4 regions of the Streptomyces sp. NPDC101151 genome follow, and region 3 is predicted to be linked to each of the others. Evidence: riboswitches for the same ligand, from Rfam matches in the RefSeq annotation. Region 3 holds a riboswitch; each other region holds the start of a gene.
What was found. A riboswitch is a leader RNA that binds a small molecule or an ion and turns the genes downstream of it on or off. The one in region 3 is predicted to bind cyclic di-AMP.
Positions count from the first base shown of each region.

Region 1 (3,730 bases), on a different contig from region 3:
ACGGACTCGCCCTCGCCGCGCTCCTGCTCGAACTCCAAAGCCACGGCCGCGAGTTCCTGGAGGTTCTCGATGCGGGTCTCGTCCTGCGGGTCGGTGGAGGCCTGCAGCTCGGCGAGATAGCCGGTGCGCTCGAGAATCGCCTCCAGGACCGTCGCCGGACCGGCGCCCGACTCGACGATCGTCCGGAGGTCCTCCATCAGCGTATTGAACCGCTTCACGGCGTTCGTGGAGCGCGCGGCCATGCCGTACGCCTCGTCGACGCGGCGCAGCGCCTGCGGGAAGCTGATCTTCTCGCGCTGGGCGAGAGCGTCGATCATCGCCTCCGCGCGGTCGCCGATGCCGCGCTTGGGGACGTTGAGGATGCGGCGCAGCGGCACCGAGTCCTCGGGGTTGGCGAGGACACGCAGGTAGGCCAGGACGTCCCGGACCTCCTTGCGCTCGTAGAAGCGGACGCCGCCGACGACCTTGTAGGGCAGGCCGACGCGGATGAAGACCTCTTCGAAGACACGGGACTGGGCGTTGGTGCGGTAGAAGACGGCGACGTCCCCGGACTTCGCCTCTCCCGCGTCCGTGAGGCGGTCTATCTCGTCGGCGACGAACTGGGCCTCGTCGTGCTCGGTGTCGGCCACGTAGCCGGTGATGCGCGCGCCCTGGCCGGCGTTGGTCCACAGGTTCTTGGGGCGGCGGGACTCGTTGCGCTCGATGACCGCGTTGGCGGCGGACAGGATGGTCTGCGTGGAGCGGTAGTTCTGCTCCAGCAGGATCGTCGTCGCGTTCGGGTAGTCCTCCTCGAACTGGAGGATGTTGCGGATGGTCGCGCCACGGAAGGCGTAGATCGACTGGTCCGCGTCACCCACCACGCACAGTTCGGCGGGCGGCAGGTCGTACTCGCTCGGCGGTACGTCGGATCCGCCGGCGCGTTCGCCCGTGCCCACCAGCTCGCGCACCAGCGCGTACTGGGCGTGGTTGGTGTCCTGGTACTCGTCCACCAGGACGTGCCGGAAGCGGCGGCGGTAGTGCTCGGCGACGTCCGGGAAGGCGCGCAGCAGGTTGACCGTCGTCATGATCAGGTCGTCGAAGTCGAGCGCGTTGGCCTCGCGCAGCCGCGACTGGTAGAGCGCGTAGGCCTGGGCGAGGGTCTTCTCGAAGCCGTCTGCGGCCTGGGCGGCGAAGTCCTCCTCGTCGATCAGCTCGTTCTTGAGGTTGCTGATCTTGGCGCTGAAGGACTTGGGCGGGAAGCGCTTGGGGTCGAGGTCCAGGTCGCGGCAGACCAGGGCCATCAGGCGCTTGGAGTCGGCGGCGTCGTAGATGGAGAAACTCGACGTGAAGCCGAGCTTCTTCGACTCGCGCCGCAGGATCCGTACGCACGCGCTGTGGAAGGTCATGACCCACATCGCGTTCGCGCGCGGGCCGACGAGCTGTTCGACGCGCTCCTTCATCTCGCCCGCGGCCTTGTTGGTGAAGGTGATCGCGAGGATCTGGCCCGGGTGCACGTTCCGCTCGGCGAGCAGGTGGGCGATGCGGTGGGTGAGCACGCGGGTCTTGCCGGAGCCGGCGCCGGCGACGATGAGCAGCGGCGAGGCGGCATGGACGACCGCGGCGCGCTGGTTCTCGTTCAGCCCCTCCAGGAGCGCTGCCGCGTCGATCGCGGGGCGCGGGGCGCCGTCGCGGTAGTACGCGTCCCGGTCCGGCGGTGCGTCGAACTTCCCGCCGAACAGATCGTCCGGAAGCGGCTCCGGAGCGTGATCGTCCTCGGGCGGCGGCGGGGATTCCTCCTCGCGCCCGCGAGGGCTCTGGAGGTCCGCCAGGAAGCTGTCGTCAAAGAGGCTGCTCATCGCTCTCCGAGTTTAGGGCGCCGCACCGACAACCGGCCGCCACCCCGGGAACATGGCCGGTTTCCCGAAGAGTTGATCAACGCACCCGCGGGTGCCCTCCGAGCCCTCACGCTGCGGAAGCGCCTTGTCACACGCGTATGAAAGTGCCCTCAGGTCACGGAAATGTATCGGACATATGGCACACCAACCTTCACAGGAGTCACACCAGTTGGCTAGGTTGCCGTCAGGCCGCACGAACCCTTCCGGCGAACGTCGCCGAGCGCCGCGGCCTCCGCCGAGTCCGGTGCGCCTTCAGGGCAGCCGGAGCCGGGGACCCACCGATCCTGGGGTGAATCGGCCGACTCCCACCCGGGACGACGCCGTAGGGCAACCCTTCCGAAGCACCCGCCCGAACCCGACAGCTAACCCGGTAGGCGGCACATTGGAAGGAGTCGCCACCCTTGGCGTCGCACCGCAAGCCGCGCCCCGGCGGAACCGGGGGACCGGGCCTCCGCACGCCCGCTCTCGCCACCGCCGCCCTCACCTCCGTGGCCGTACTGTCCCAGACGGCCGGGACCGCCCACGCCGACGACGGCAGGCCGAGCCTGGAGGAGATCGAGAAGAAGGTCGACGAGCTCTATCGCCGGGCGGACTCGGCCACCGAGCGGCCCGAGGAGGCCACGGAGCGGGCCGACCGGCAGCGAGGGCGTCCGGACGCCCTCCGCGGGAAGGCCCTGTCCGCGGACGCCCCGCAGGAGCATGCGGAACGCCCGCCGGACTACTTCGCCCAGAACCGGCTGATGGACCGGCTGGCCTCGACCGTGAAGAAACGGCAGGAGACGACCAGGAGCCTGGAGACACCGGTCGCGCCGCCCGCCGTGCCGCCGGTTGCGACGACCCTCGTGCCGCCGGTCGCGCCGCCCGCCGTGCCGCCGGTTGCGACGACGCTCGTGCCGCCGGTTGCGACGACGCTCGTGCCGCCGGCCGCGACGGCCCCCGTGTCGCCGATCACGCCGCCGCTTGCGACGCCAGCCGCGACGCCGCACGACCCCAAGAGCGCCAAGGCAGCCGTCCAGAGGAAGCTCGCCTCCGCCCGTGAGCTGCTGTCCCGGCCGACCGCCCCGGAGCAGGTGCGGCAGTCCACGCTCGGGCAGTGGCCGCAGGAGGAGGCCGGTACGCCGTCGTACGGGTCCTCCGGCGCGCAGGCCACCAAGGCCGAGAAGGCGATCGCCTTCGCCCGCGCCCAGATCGGCAAGCCGTATGTGAACGGGGCCAGCGGCCCGGGCTCCTACGACTGCGCCGGCCTCATCCAGGCCGCCTGGAGGGCCGCCGGCGTCACCCTGCCGCGCACCGCGCGCGACCAGGCCGCCGCGGGCACCGCGGTCTCCCTCGCCGACGCGCACCCCGGTGACCTGGTCTTCTTCCATGACGACCACAGCCATGTCGGCCTCTGCACCGGCGACGGGATGATGATCCACTCACCGAGACCTGGCGCGTACATCCGCGAGGAGTCCGTCCACCACGGAGGAGAATCGATCATCCGCAGCGTGGTCCGGCCTGCCTGACGTGCTCTTTTCGAGCCCCACGCGCGCGTGCCCTGCGCGTGGGGCGCGCGGGGATACCTAGCATCGGGCGCATGCCCAGGATCTCGGCTCTGCGTGCGTGGTGGGTGGGGCGTCCGCCGGCGGCGGGGGCCGCCGTCATGGCGACCGGCATTGTGTCGGTCGGCCTGCATCTGACGGGTGCCGAAACGGTGTCCCTGGTCTTCCTGTGGCTGGCCTGTGTCGCCTGGCTGGCGCTGGCCGCCGACTTCCTCGTACGGCTGGTGACGCAGCGGCGGCGCTGGGTGGCCGAGGCGAAGAGCCCGGGCGCACTCACCGCCGTCGCCGCCACGGCGGTGCTGGGCACCCGGTTCT
Region 1 is NZ_JBIWPP010000001.1:279,044-282,773, forward strand. Features, by position in the region: gene pcrA (DNA helicase PcrA) at 1-1,835, opposite strand, end outside; cyclic di-AMP (ydaO/yuaA leader) riboswitch at 2,098-2,268, shown strand; gene ACIRU3_RS01290 (C40 family peptidase) at 2,276-3,379, shown strand; gene ACIRU3_RS01295 (tellurite resistance/C4-dicarboxylate transporter family protein) at 3,451-3,730, shown strand, end outside.
Region 1: linked by a shared signal. The riboswitch ahead of ACIRU3_RS01290 (C40 family peptidase) and the one ahead of ACIRU3_RS06855 (peptidoglycan DD-metalloendopeptidase family protein) in region 3 are both predicted to bind cyclic di-AMP.

Region 2 (3,730 bases), on a different contig from region 3:
AAGCCGCCCTCGTCACCCAGGCCGGTGGACAGGCCCTTGGTCTTCAGCACCTTCTTGAGGGTGTGGTAGACCTCGGCACCCCAGCGCAGGGCCTCGGAGAAGGACTCCGCGCCGATCGGGGCGATCATGAACTCCTGGATGTCCACGTTGGAGTCGGCGTGCGAGCCGCCGTTCAGGATGTTCATCATCGGCACCGGCAGCAGGTGCGCGTTCGGGCCGCCCAGGTAGCGGAACAGGGGGAGGTCGCTGGCCTCGGAGGCGGCGTGGGCGACGGCGAGGGAGACGCCGAGGATGGCGTTGGCGCCGAGGGAGCCCTTGTTGTCGGTCGCGTCCAGGTCGAACATGGCCTGGTCGATCAGGCGCTGCTCGGTGGCGTCGTAGCCGACCAGCTCCGGACCGATCTGCTCGATGACGGCGAGGACGGCCTTCTCGACGCCCTTGCCCTGGTAGCGGTTCGGGTCACCGTCGCGCAGCTCGATGGCCTCGAAGGCGCCGGTGGAGGCGCCGGAGGGGACGGCGGCACGACCCGTGCTGCCGTCGTCGAGGCCGACCTCGACCTCGACCGTGGGGTTGCCTCGGGAGTCCAGGATTTCCCGGGCTACGACGACGTCGATGGACGGCACGAGCATCTCCTTCGTGGATGTGACGCTGGTAGTGCGCGGCTGGTGTGCCTTGCGACTAGAGCCTAACCGTCCCGGGGGCGTCGGCCACCGACCGACCGTCCCGTGGACAAGGAGACGGTACCTATTGTTCACGCTCGGAACAAAGGGGCCTCCGAATGAGGCCCGGTCGAAGAGTGGGGAAACAGAGCCGGGAACCGTGGGCGGGAAACGGGGGCGGCCAACAGGGTGCGGAACCCGAGCGGGGAAACAAACGACCCCGCCCCGGCGCGTACGGGGGAACACGCGCCGGGGCGGGGAGCCCGTGGGGACGGGGGGATGACCCTCACGAGGCCCTCGGTCTGGGGGCAGGCCTTGTGAGGGCGCTGTGGTTCTGGTGGGAGCCGGGTGTTACTTCAGGTGCAGCTGCTGGCCCGGGTAGATGAGGTCGGCGTCCGCGACGACGTCCTTGTTCAGCTTGAACAGCTTCTCCCAGCCGCCCTCGACCTTGTGCTTCTCGGCGATGGTGCTGAGGGTGTCGCCCTTGACGACCTTGTACTCGCCGTCGCCCTTCTTGACCTTCTTGCCGGTCGGGGTGGTGACGGTCTTGCTCGCGGCCGGACGCTCGGCGGAGCGGGAGGCGGCCTGCTCGTCGGTGGAGCGGGTGGCGGTGCTCGGCGCGGTGGTCTTCGAGGGGGCGGCAGGGGCGGCACCGCCGTTGGGGGTGCTGGACAGGCCCGTGCCGCACACCGGCCAGGCGCCCTTGCCCTGGGCGGCGAGAACCTTCTCGGCGACGGCGATCTGCTGCGCCTTGGTGGCCTGGTTGGCCTGGGCGGCGTACTGGGCGCCGCCGTACGCGGCCCAGGTGGAGGCGGAGAACTGCAGACCGCCGTAGTAGCCGTTTCCGGTGTTGATGGACCAGTTGCCGCCGGCCTCGCACTGGGCGACCGCGTCCCACTCGGAGGCGGTGGCGGCGGAGGCGTTGCCGGCCGCCATCAGCGGGGCGGCGACAACGGCGCCGGTGACACCGGCGAGCGCGATGGCCCGGGTGGCCTTGGACGGACGACGGTGCTTGCCCTTGCCGGAAAACAGCATGGATCGATCCCCTCACCGACGCCTGCGAGGTGAGCTGTCGGGTTCGGGCCGGTTGAGTTGCCCGGCCGCGCCCCTTTCGGGACACGGCTCCACCCCAAGCCGGTGCCGGCATCAACTGCCGGTTCCGGCGCCTACCTTGGGTCCCCCGCTCCTGCCTACGGCGCATGACGCGACGACTGTTCCCGGGCAACCGCTGGCAGGATTCGGCGTTGCGACTGCCGGGGCTCGTGGTGACGAGCGGTCCCGACCGTAGACAGGCGATCGCGGGAATTTCAAAGACGATCAGGGCTTCTGAGACTCATCCCACACTTTCGCCAAAACGGACATTAAGTGTGAAGTGGGGCGTCAACTCCTGCTACTTATCGCCCTTTTCGCTACCGACTTTCAGGGTCTGACCGGCGGTGATGTGGTTCGGGTCGGCGCCGATGCTCTTCTTGTTGTCGGCGTAGAGGGCGTGCCATCCGCCGTCGACGTCAAGGGAGTCGGCGATGGAGGCGAGGGTGTCACCCTCGCGGACGGTGTAGGCGCTCGCGTCACGGGAGGCGTGGCGGCCGGACGTCTTGGCGTCCTGACCGTTTGTCACGCTTTCGTCCGCAGTGCCACCGCGGTGACGTCCGCCGCTGCCGAGGGCGCCCGTGTCGACCAGACTCCAAGAGCTGCCGGTCTGCCATGAATTGTCCGAGTCGTCCGTCGCGGGATCCATGGTCGCGGAGTCGCTGCCCTCCGCGCCTTCGGAGCCGGACGATGCGGATTTGTCGGACTTGGGGGTATCGGTCTCCTTGTCGGAGCCCTTGGAGCCGGCGTCCTTGCTCGCGTCGGACGACGGCTTGCCGGCCGCATCCGAGGAGGAGTCGGACGAGGACGAGGAATCCGGCAGATCAGACGAGTCGGACGTATCGCCGGAGCCGGACGGGTCCGAGGACTTCGACGAACCGCCGTCCTCCGCCGAGCCCGAACCGGAGTCCCCGACACCCGTGTCGACGTCCAGCGAGCCGGAGTTCGACGTCAGCCCGGAGAGCAGGGCGCAGGTGGCCCAGGGCGTGGTGTCCTGGTCGGCGAGGATCCTCTCGGCGACGGCGATCTGCTGCGACCGGCTGGCCTGGTCGGCGCTGGAGGCGTACTGGCCGCCGCCGTACGTGTCCCAGTCGTCCTGGGATATCTGCAGGCCGCCGTAGTACCCGTTGCCGGTGTCGGCGCTCCAGGAGCCACCGCTCTCGCACTCGGCCACCTTGTCCCACGTGGTGCCGTCGGCCGCGTTGGCGCTCGCCGCACCGAGGAGCGGGATGGCGATGGCGGAGCCGGTCACTCCCGCCGCGACGAGGAGGGCCGGAGCCTGACGGGGGCGACGGTGACGACCGTTCCCGGAGAGCATGCGGAAGCCTTTCGTGCGACAGCGGGGCCGGCGCGGCGCATGAAACTCGGGGCCACGCTGAGGGGTGAACGTATAGGCAGACGATCACTTGTCACAAGTTAATGCCGCGTAGATCACGTGAAGATCACAGAGGCGAACATCCGTCATGTTCCGCTGTGCGGGCTGTGCTCACGGAGCGGGCGTGAATTCCACGGGGAGCGTGCGCAGGCCGCGCATGATGAGTCCGCCGCGCCAGCGCAGCTCGGCCGGGTCCGCCGCGAGCCGCAGGTCGGGGAGGCGGGTGAGGAGGGTGGCGAGCGCGGTCTGGCCCTCCAGACGGGCGAGCGGGGCGCCGAGGCAGTAGTGGATGCCGTGGCCGTATCCGAGGTGCTGGTTGTCCCGGCGGGACAGGTCCAGGACGTCCGGATCGGCGAACCGCTCCGGATCCCGGTCGGCTGCGGCGAGTACGACGAGCACCGGGTCCCCGGCGGCGATGTCCTGCCCGCCGATGGTGAGCGGCCGGGTGGCGAACCGCCAGGTGGCCAGCTCCACCGGGCCGTCGTAGCGCAGGAGTTCCTCGACACCGGTCTCCAGGAGGTCCCTGTGCCCGGCGGCCAGGGAGCGTTGCAGACGGTGGCGCTGCTCGGGGTGGGTGAGCAGGGCGTAGGTGCCGTTGCCGATCAGG
Region 2 is NZ_JBIWPP010000024.1:111,189-114,918, forward strand. Features, by position in the region: gene eno (phosphopyruvate hydratase) at 1-629, opposite strand, end outside; gene ACIRU3_RS33365 (transglycosylase family protein) at 1,011-1,694, opposite strand; cyclic di-AMP (ydaO/yuaA leader) riboswitch at 1,699-1,867, opposite strand; gene ACIRU3_RS33370 (transglycosylase family protein) at 2,050-3,066, opposite strand; gene ACIRU3_RS33375 (cytochrome P450) at 3,235-3,730, opposite strand, start outside.
Region 2: linked by a shared signal. The riboswitch ahead of ACIRU3_RS33365 (transglycosylase family protein) and the one ahead of ACIRU3_RS06855 (peptidoglycan DD-metalloendopeptidase family protein) in region 3 are both predicted to bind cyclic di-AMP.

Region 3 (3,730 bases):
ACCCTGCCCGACCGCGAGGGATGGCGGCTGTCCCAGCTGCACGGCCGCTGGGCCGCCGAGTCCCTGCTCGCCACCGCCCCCCTCACCTACGGTGAGAAGGTCATCGGCAGCCGCCGCGGCCACACCGGACACCAGCACCTGCCCTGGGTCGCCCTGGACACCGACGCGACGGAGGAGCGCGGCGAGGTCTACGGCTGTGCGCTCGGCTGGTCCGGCTCCTGGCGCATCGCCGTCGCCCAACTCCCGGACGCACGCGTGCAGATCACCGGCGGTGCCGGCCATGACGACTCGGGCCTGCTGCTGCTCCAGCCGGGCGAGTCGTACACCACCCCCGTCTTCGCGGGCCTGTGGAGCGACGGCGGCTTCGGCGGGGCCAGCCGCACCTGGCACGCCTACCAGCGGGCCCATGTCGTCCCGGGCGCGGAGCAGGACCGGCCGGTGCTGTTCAACTCCTGGGAGGCGACCAACTTCGACATCTCCGAGGAGCAGCAGACGGCCCTCGCCCGGCGGGCCGCCGGGATCGGCGTGGAACTGTTCGTCGTGGACGACGGCTGGTTCGGTGCCCGCACCAGCGACCGCGCCGGGCTCGGGGACTGGACGCCCAACCCCGACCGCTTCCCGCAGGGCCTCAAGCCTCTGGCCGACCAGGTGCACGACCTCGGTATGCAGTTCGGCATCTGGGTCGAGCCCGAGATGATCAACCCCGACAGCGATCTCTACCGCGCCCACCCCGACTGGGTGCAGCACCAAACGGGACGTAAGCGGACGGAACTGCGTAATCAACTCGTCCTGAATCTCGCCCGTGAGGACGTCCAGGAGTACCTCTGGGAGCAGTTGGACGCCCTTCTGTCCTCCGCCCCGATCGACTATGTGAAGTGGGACTTCAACCGCTGCTTCACCGACGCCGGCTGGCCCGGGGAGCCCTACCCGCAGCGCCTGTGGGTCGACCACGTCCGCGCCCTGTACGCCCTGCTGGACCGGCTGCGTGCCGCTCACCCCCGCGTCGCCTTCGAGTCCTGCTCGGGCGGCGGCGGCCGGATCGACCTCGGCGTGCTGAGCCGCACCGACCAGGTGTGGACCTCCGACAACACCGACCCGCTCGACCGGCTCGCCATCCAGCACGGCTTCAGCCAGATCCACCCCGCGCGGGTCATGGCCGCCTGGGTCACCGACAGTCCGAACACCCAGTTGAACGGGCGGGTCAGCTCGCTGCGGTTCCGCTTCGTCAGCTCGATGGCCGGGGTGCTCGGCGTCGGCGGCGACCTCACCGAGTGGACCGAGGGGGAGCTGGCCGAGGCGGGGAAATGGGTGGCTCTCTACAAGGAGATCCGTCCGGTGGTCCAGCGGGGCGACCTCTACCGGCTGCGGCCTCCGGTGGGCGGTCTTGGCGCCGTCCAGTACGTCCTCGGGAACGAGACGGTGGTCCTCGCCTGCCTCCAGGCGCAGAGCTACGGCGAGCCGGTGCCGGCGGTGCGGCTGCGCGGACTCGACCCGACAGCATCGTATGAATGCCGTGAAACGGGCGAAGTGCACCGTGGTGCGGTCCTGCTGCACCACGGATGGCACACCGGGCTGACGGGTGACCTGGATGCGGCGATTCTCCGACTGTGCCGCATTTGAGCGATATATCCGAATTAGAGCCTTCATTCCAACTCGCTCTGGAATAAAGAGGCATGGGCGGGTGGTGCGTGAGGAGCGTCATATTCGTGACCGTGTGTCGCGCGTCATGTCCACGTAATTCCCATATCGACACGGGGAATTGAAAAGGGCAGGGATCCGGGAATTTACGGAGAGTGACCGTGAATTCCCGAATTCGATCATCTGGACCGGTGATGCCGGGAACCTACTGCTTGTCCGGCTGCGTCTTGCTCGCTTACGTTCGCCACCAATCCGGACGGAACGCCGAATCCTGCCGCCGCCCGGAGTCCCCACACACTTCACCCGTGTTCGGCAGGAGCGGGGGACCCGCCAGGTACGACTGCCTGTCCCGGTCTCCGGGGCAGGCTCGGGGTGCAGTCGCGCACCGCGCGGCCGGGCAGCTCCAGCCCGAACCCGACAGCTCACCTCGCAGGCGGCGGAGAGGAATGCGCCATGCCCGCGAAGGGTAAGCACCGCCGTCCCAAGACCCCGCGATTCACCCGCTCGATCGCCGTCGCCGGAACCGGTGGCGCCGCGCTGGCACTGCCGCTCTTCGGTGCCACCGGAGCGCACGCCGTCACCGCGCAGCCCGCTTCCGGAAAGACCGTGCAGTCCCTTCCGGTCGTGCAGAAGGCGACCGTGAAGAAAGCCCCCGCACGGCAGAATTCGGGCGGGCACACCTACACGGTGAAGTCCGGCGACTGGCTTGCGAAGATCGCCGACGAGCAGAACATCAGTGGCGGCTGGCACCGGGTCTACGCCGACAACCGGCAGGCCGTCGGCGAGAACCCCTCGCTGATCCACCCGGGTCTGAAGCTGACGCTCGGTGCGAAGGCCGCCCCCAAGCACACGGAGTCCTCCGCGCCTACGCAGACCCCGCAGCCGTCGCAGCCCCGGCCGAAGGTCTCCCCGCAGACCTCGCAGCCGTCGCAGCCCTCCCAGTCCAGGTCGGACACCGCCCCGCAGGCCTCCCGGTACAGCCGGACCGCGGGGTCGGCCGCCACGGTCACCTCCACCGGCTACTCCCTCCCGGTCGCCGGCGCCACCGTCGGCACGGCCTACCACGTGGCCGGCAGCATGTGGTCCAGCGGCTACCACACCGGTGTCGACTTCGTCGTACCGACCGGCACCTCTCTCAAGGCCGTCGGAGCCGGCACGGTCGTCTCCGCCGGGTGGGGCGGCGCGTACGGCAACCAGGTCGTCATCAAGCTGAGCGACGGCTACTACGCCCAGTACGGCCACCTCTCGCAGCTGTCCGTCTCGGCCGGCCAGACCGTGACCGCGGGCCAGCAGATCGGCCTGTCCGGCGCCACCGGCAACGTGACCGGCCCCCACCTGCACTTCGAGATCCGTACCACCCCGGACTACGGCTCGGACGTGGACCCGCTCGCCTACCTCCGCTCGCACGGCGTCGCCGTCTGAGGCTCCCCCTCTGCGGGACTCGCTCCTGAGGAACCACCTGCCTGACACGCGCGCCGAAGGCCGGACCTCGATCCCCGGGTCCGGCCTTCGGTGTGTCCGCTCGCGCATCGACTGTCGCCGATCGCACGGTCAACGCGCCTGCCGGGCAGGCTATTCCTGGCTTGGCAAATTATTTAAGGGTGTCTCATCTCACCGTTCGTCAACCCCTGCCTACGGTCGCGTAGGTCACATCCGAAGGTGAATCATGGTCCGACGTGGCAGACGATTCGAAGAATGACAACAGATCAGTGATCGGGTCGTACGTGGCGGTGGGGGACAGCTTCACCGAGGGCGTCGGCGACCCCGGGCCCGACGGGGCGTTCGTAGGCTGGGCCGACCGCTTCGCGGTACTGCTCGCCGACCGGCGTCCCGAGGGCGACTTCGCGTACACGAACCTGGCCGTGCGCGGGAAGCTGCTCGACCAGATCGTGGCGGACCAGCTTCCGAAGGCCGTCGAACTGGACCCGGACCTTGTCTCCTTCTGCGCGGGCGGCAATGACATCATCCGGCCCGGCACCGACCCGGACGAGGTGGCCGAGCGCTTCGAGCGGGCCGTGGCCCAGCTCGCCGAGGCGGCGGGCAGCGTGCTGGTGACGACCGGCTTCGACACCCGTGGCGTTCCGCTGCTCAA
Region 3 is NZ_JBIWPP010000003.1:227,843-231,572, forward strand. Features, by position in the region: gene ACIRU3_RS06850 (alpha-galactosidase) at 1-1,620, shown strand, start outside; cyclic di-AMP (ydaO/yuaA leader) riboswitch at 1,924-2,087, shown strand; gene ACIRU3_RS06855 (peptidoglycan DD-metalloendopeptidase family protein) at 2,092-3,060, shown strand; gene ACIRU3_RS06860 (SGNH/GDSL hydrolase family protein) at 3,348-3,730, shown strand, end outside.

Region 4 (3,730 bases), on a different contig from region 3:
GCAGCACACAAGTACAGGTACAGCGCGGTGAGTCGGAGGGGCACACTGTCCGTATTCTCTGATCATGGCCGCACCCCCCGCACCTTCACTGATCGCCACCGACCTGGACGGGACGCTGCTGCGTGGCGACGACACCGTCTCCGACCGCTCGCTCGCCGCGCTCGAGCGGGTGGCCCGGGCCGGTGCCCGGCACCTGGTCGTGACGGGCCGCCCGGCCCCCCGGGTGCGGCCCCTGCTGGACGGCCTCGGCTGCACGGGGCTCGCGGTGTGCGGGCAGGGTGCGCAGGTCTACGACGCCGCCGCCGGCCGCCTGCTGTGGTCGGTCCGGCTGGACCGGGAACTGGCCGAGACCGCGCTCGGCAAGATCGAGGCGGAGGTGGGGCAGGTCTACGCGGCCGTCGACCAGGACGGCGTGGACGGGCTCACGCTGATCGAACCTGGGTATCTGATGCCGCACCCGACCCTGCCCGCCGTGCGGGTCGGGCGGCGCGACGACCTGTGGCGCGAGCCCATCAGCAAGGTGCTGCTGCGCCACCACTCGCTGTCCGACGACGAATTGGCGGCGATCGCGCGCTCGGCGGTGGGCTCGCTGGCGACGGTCACGATGTCGGGACCCGGGACCGTGGAGCTCCAGCCGAGCGGTGTCACCAAGGCGACGGGGCTGGCGCTGGCCGCCGAGCACCTGGGGATCGAGGCCGGACAGGCCCTCGCCTTCGGGGACATGCCCAATGACATCCCCATGTTCGACTGGGCCGGACGAGGCGTCGCCATGGCCGACGCCCACCCCGAACTCAAGGCCGTCGCCGATGAGATCACCATGTCGAACGAGGACGACGGCGTCGCCGTCGTCCTCGAAAGACTCTTCCCGACCGACTGACCGGGATATCAGTAGGGCGTGTCGCCGGTGCCGGTCAGTAGGCGCCGAAGACGTTGTCCATCGACCCGTAGCGCGCGGCCGCGTAGTTGCAGGCGGCCGTGATGTTCGCGACCGGGTCGTAGATGTCGAACGACGTTCCGGCCACGTGGTAGGAGTTGAACGTCGGGTCGATGACCTGGAGCAGGCCCTTGGACGGGATGCCCTTGGCGGCGTTGGAGTCCCAGAGGTTGATGGCCTTCGGGTTGCCCGACGACTCGCGGATGATGTTGCGGTAGATGCCGTTGTACGAGCCCGGGATCTTCTTCTCGGCCATGATCGCGAGCGACTCGCGGATCCACCCGTCGAGGTTGTTCGGGTACCCGGCCAGCGTGGTGGACGGCGTGGTGGCCGTGGGGGTGGCCGCGGAGGCGCTGGCAGCGCCGACGAGCGGAAGGGCGAGCACGGTGGCACCGGTGCCGATGGCAGCGAGCTTGCGGACGAGGCGGCCGGTGCGGGCGCGGCGGGACTGAGCGGCAGCAGACATGGGGGAAGTCCTCTCCGTCGCCTGCGAGGTGAGCTGTCGGGTTCGGGCGGGGAGGTGCCCGGCCGTGCCCCTGGGGGGAGGCACGACTTCACCCCTAGCCGTTCCGGTGTGGCGAGTGCTGTCCGGTCCGGCGGCTTACCTGGGTCCCCCGCTCCTGCCGTACGAATGAGTTCGTCGATGGGTTGTGTCAGGCGCGGCAGGATTCGGCGTTCGCCTGACTGGCCCGGAAGCTATGCGAGAGCACATGTCCGAAACAAGTGTCGGATTCGCATAAAGTGCCAGTTGACCTTGATCTTCGGGATATGGGGTGCTTGATCCTTTGCGGTTGCCAACCCTCAACTGGCCGATACGGCAAGGGGGAATCGGGTGCGGTGCGGCAGGCGGGGTCCGGAGGCGCACGTGACCCAACTCACGAAGTGGCGAAGTGTATCAAACTGGACATGAGGGATTTAGGGGATTCGCCGACCGTGGCGCAAAAGGATTACTCCACTCACTACTCAGTTCGCGACAAAACGGGCAAGAAGCTGTTAAGTCAACAGATGTATGCCCTTATCGCATGATCAAAAATATTTCGGCCGTGATCCGATACCGCCCGGGCTGGACCGGTGGGCGCTATCGGTGATCGAAACAGGACCGGATACGCTGACTTGAGTGATGGCAGCGACCTATCGACAAACCGTGTAACCGCCAGCAGACACCTGCAGACAGGAGACCCCTCGTGACCGTCGTCGGGCCGTTCGGGCTGAGCGTGCGGGACCAGGCTCTGGAGGCCGATGTCCAGGCCGGATTGGCGGCTGTCGAGGAAGGCTTGCTCGAAGCCACCAAGAGCGAGGTCCCGTTCATCACGGAGGCCGCGCAGCACCTCGTACGGGCCGGTGGGAAGCGGTTCCGGCCGCTGCTCGTGATGCTCGCGGCACAGTTCGGCGATCCGTACGCGCCGGGCGTCGTACCGTCGGCCGTCGTCGTGGAGCTGACCCACCTGGCCACGCTCTACCACGACGACGTCATGGACGAGGCGTCCGTGCGACGCGGTGTGGACAGTGCCAACACGCGCTGGGGCAACTCGGTCGCGGTCCTCACCGGCGACTTCCTCTTCGCCCGCGCCTCCCAGATCCTCGCCGACCTCGGTCCCGAGGCGGTCCGGGTGCAGGCCCTCGCGTTCGAACGACTCGTCACCGGGCAGATCCTGGAGACCGCGGGCCCCTCGGACGGTCGCGATCCGGTCGAGCACTATCTGGACGTGCTCGGCGGCAAGACGGGCTCCCTGGTGGCCGTGTCGTGCCGGTTCGGCGCGATGATGTCCGGCGCCGACGAGACCGTCGTCGACGTGCTCACCCAGTACGGCGAGCGGCTCGGTGTCGCCTTCCAGCTCGCGGACGACGTCCTGGACATCGCCTCCGACTCGCGCGAGTCCGGCAAGACCCCGGGGACCGACCTGCGCGAGGGCGTCCCGACGCTCCCCGTGCTCCGGCTGCGAGAGCGGGCAGCCCGCCTCGGCCTGCCGGAGGACATCGCACTGTGCGAGCTGCTGGACTCCGACCTCAGCGACGATGCCCGGCACGCCGAGGCGCTGACCGCGCTCCGCGTGCACCCCGCCCTTGAGCAGGCCCGCCGCGACACCGTGCGGTACGTGGAGGAGGCGCGGTCCGCGCTGGCCCCGCTGCCGGAGTGCGACGCCAAGGCGTCGCTGATCGAGCTGTGCGACGCGGTGGTGCATCGGGCGGGTTGATCCTCGCTCTCGGCCTGCCTGTCGCTCCACGCGCGTCCACCGGAGCGACAGACGAGTGACGCAGGTCATATATCTGGACTGAGTCCAATTCAAGATTCTTTCCGTACTCATGCCCGGAAGCCGACGCAGGGGGCGTCGGCTGAAATACGGGGAGAAAACAGAATCATGGGTATGAACGGGACGTTCTCGGCACGCCGTAAGAGCCTGACCGTCGCGGCGGTCGCCGTGGCCGCCGCCACGGGCATCGCCGCCGCGGTGATCCCGGCCCACGCCACCGCGGGCCACACCGGCAAGGACGTGACCATCCTCGCCGCCGCTCTGCGGGGAGCCAACGAGGTGCCCGTCGCGGGCGGGCCCGCCGTCGGGGACAAGGACGGTGCCGCGCTCGAGTTCATCAAGGTCCAGGGCGACAAGGTGTCCGTCGCCGTGACCTGGCGCCACACGGGCAGGCCGACCTCGCTCCACATCCACCAGGGCGCCAAGGGCACCAACGGCGGCGTCAAGGTCGACTTCGGCAAGCTGCTGGAGAAGGCCGAGGGCCACACCGTCACCGGCACCGTGAAGGTGAACGACGCGGCCCTGCTCAAGAAGCTCACGACCG
Region 4 is NZ_JBIWPP010000001.1:467,274-471,003, reverse strand. Features, by position in the region: gene ACIRU3_RS02255 (HAD family hydrolase) at 65-877, shown strand; gene ACIRU3_RS02250 (transglycosylase SLT domain-containing protein) at 912-1,400, opposite strand; cyclic di-AMP (ydaO/yuaA leader) riboswitch at 1,406-1,619, opposite strand; gene ACIRU3_RS02245 (polyprenyl synthetase family protein) at 2,119-3,129, shown strand; gene ACIRU3_RS02240 (CHRD domain-containing protein) at 3,301-3,730, shown strand, end outside.
Region 4: linked by a shared signal. The riboswitch ahead of ACIRU3_RS02250 (transglycosylase SLT domain-containing protein) and the one ahead of ACIRU3_RS06855 (peptidoglycan DD-metalloendopeptidase family protein) in region 3 are both predicted to bind cyclic di-AMP.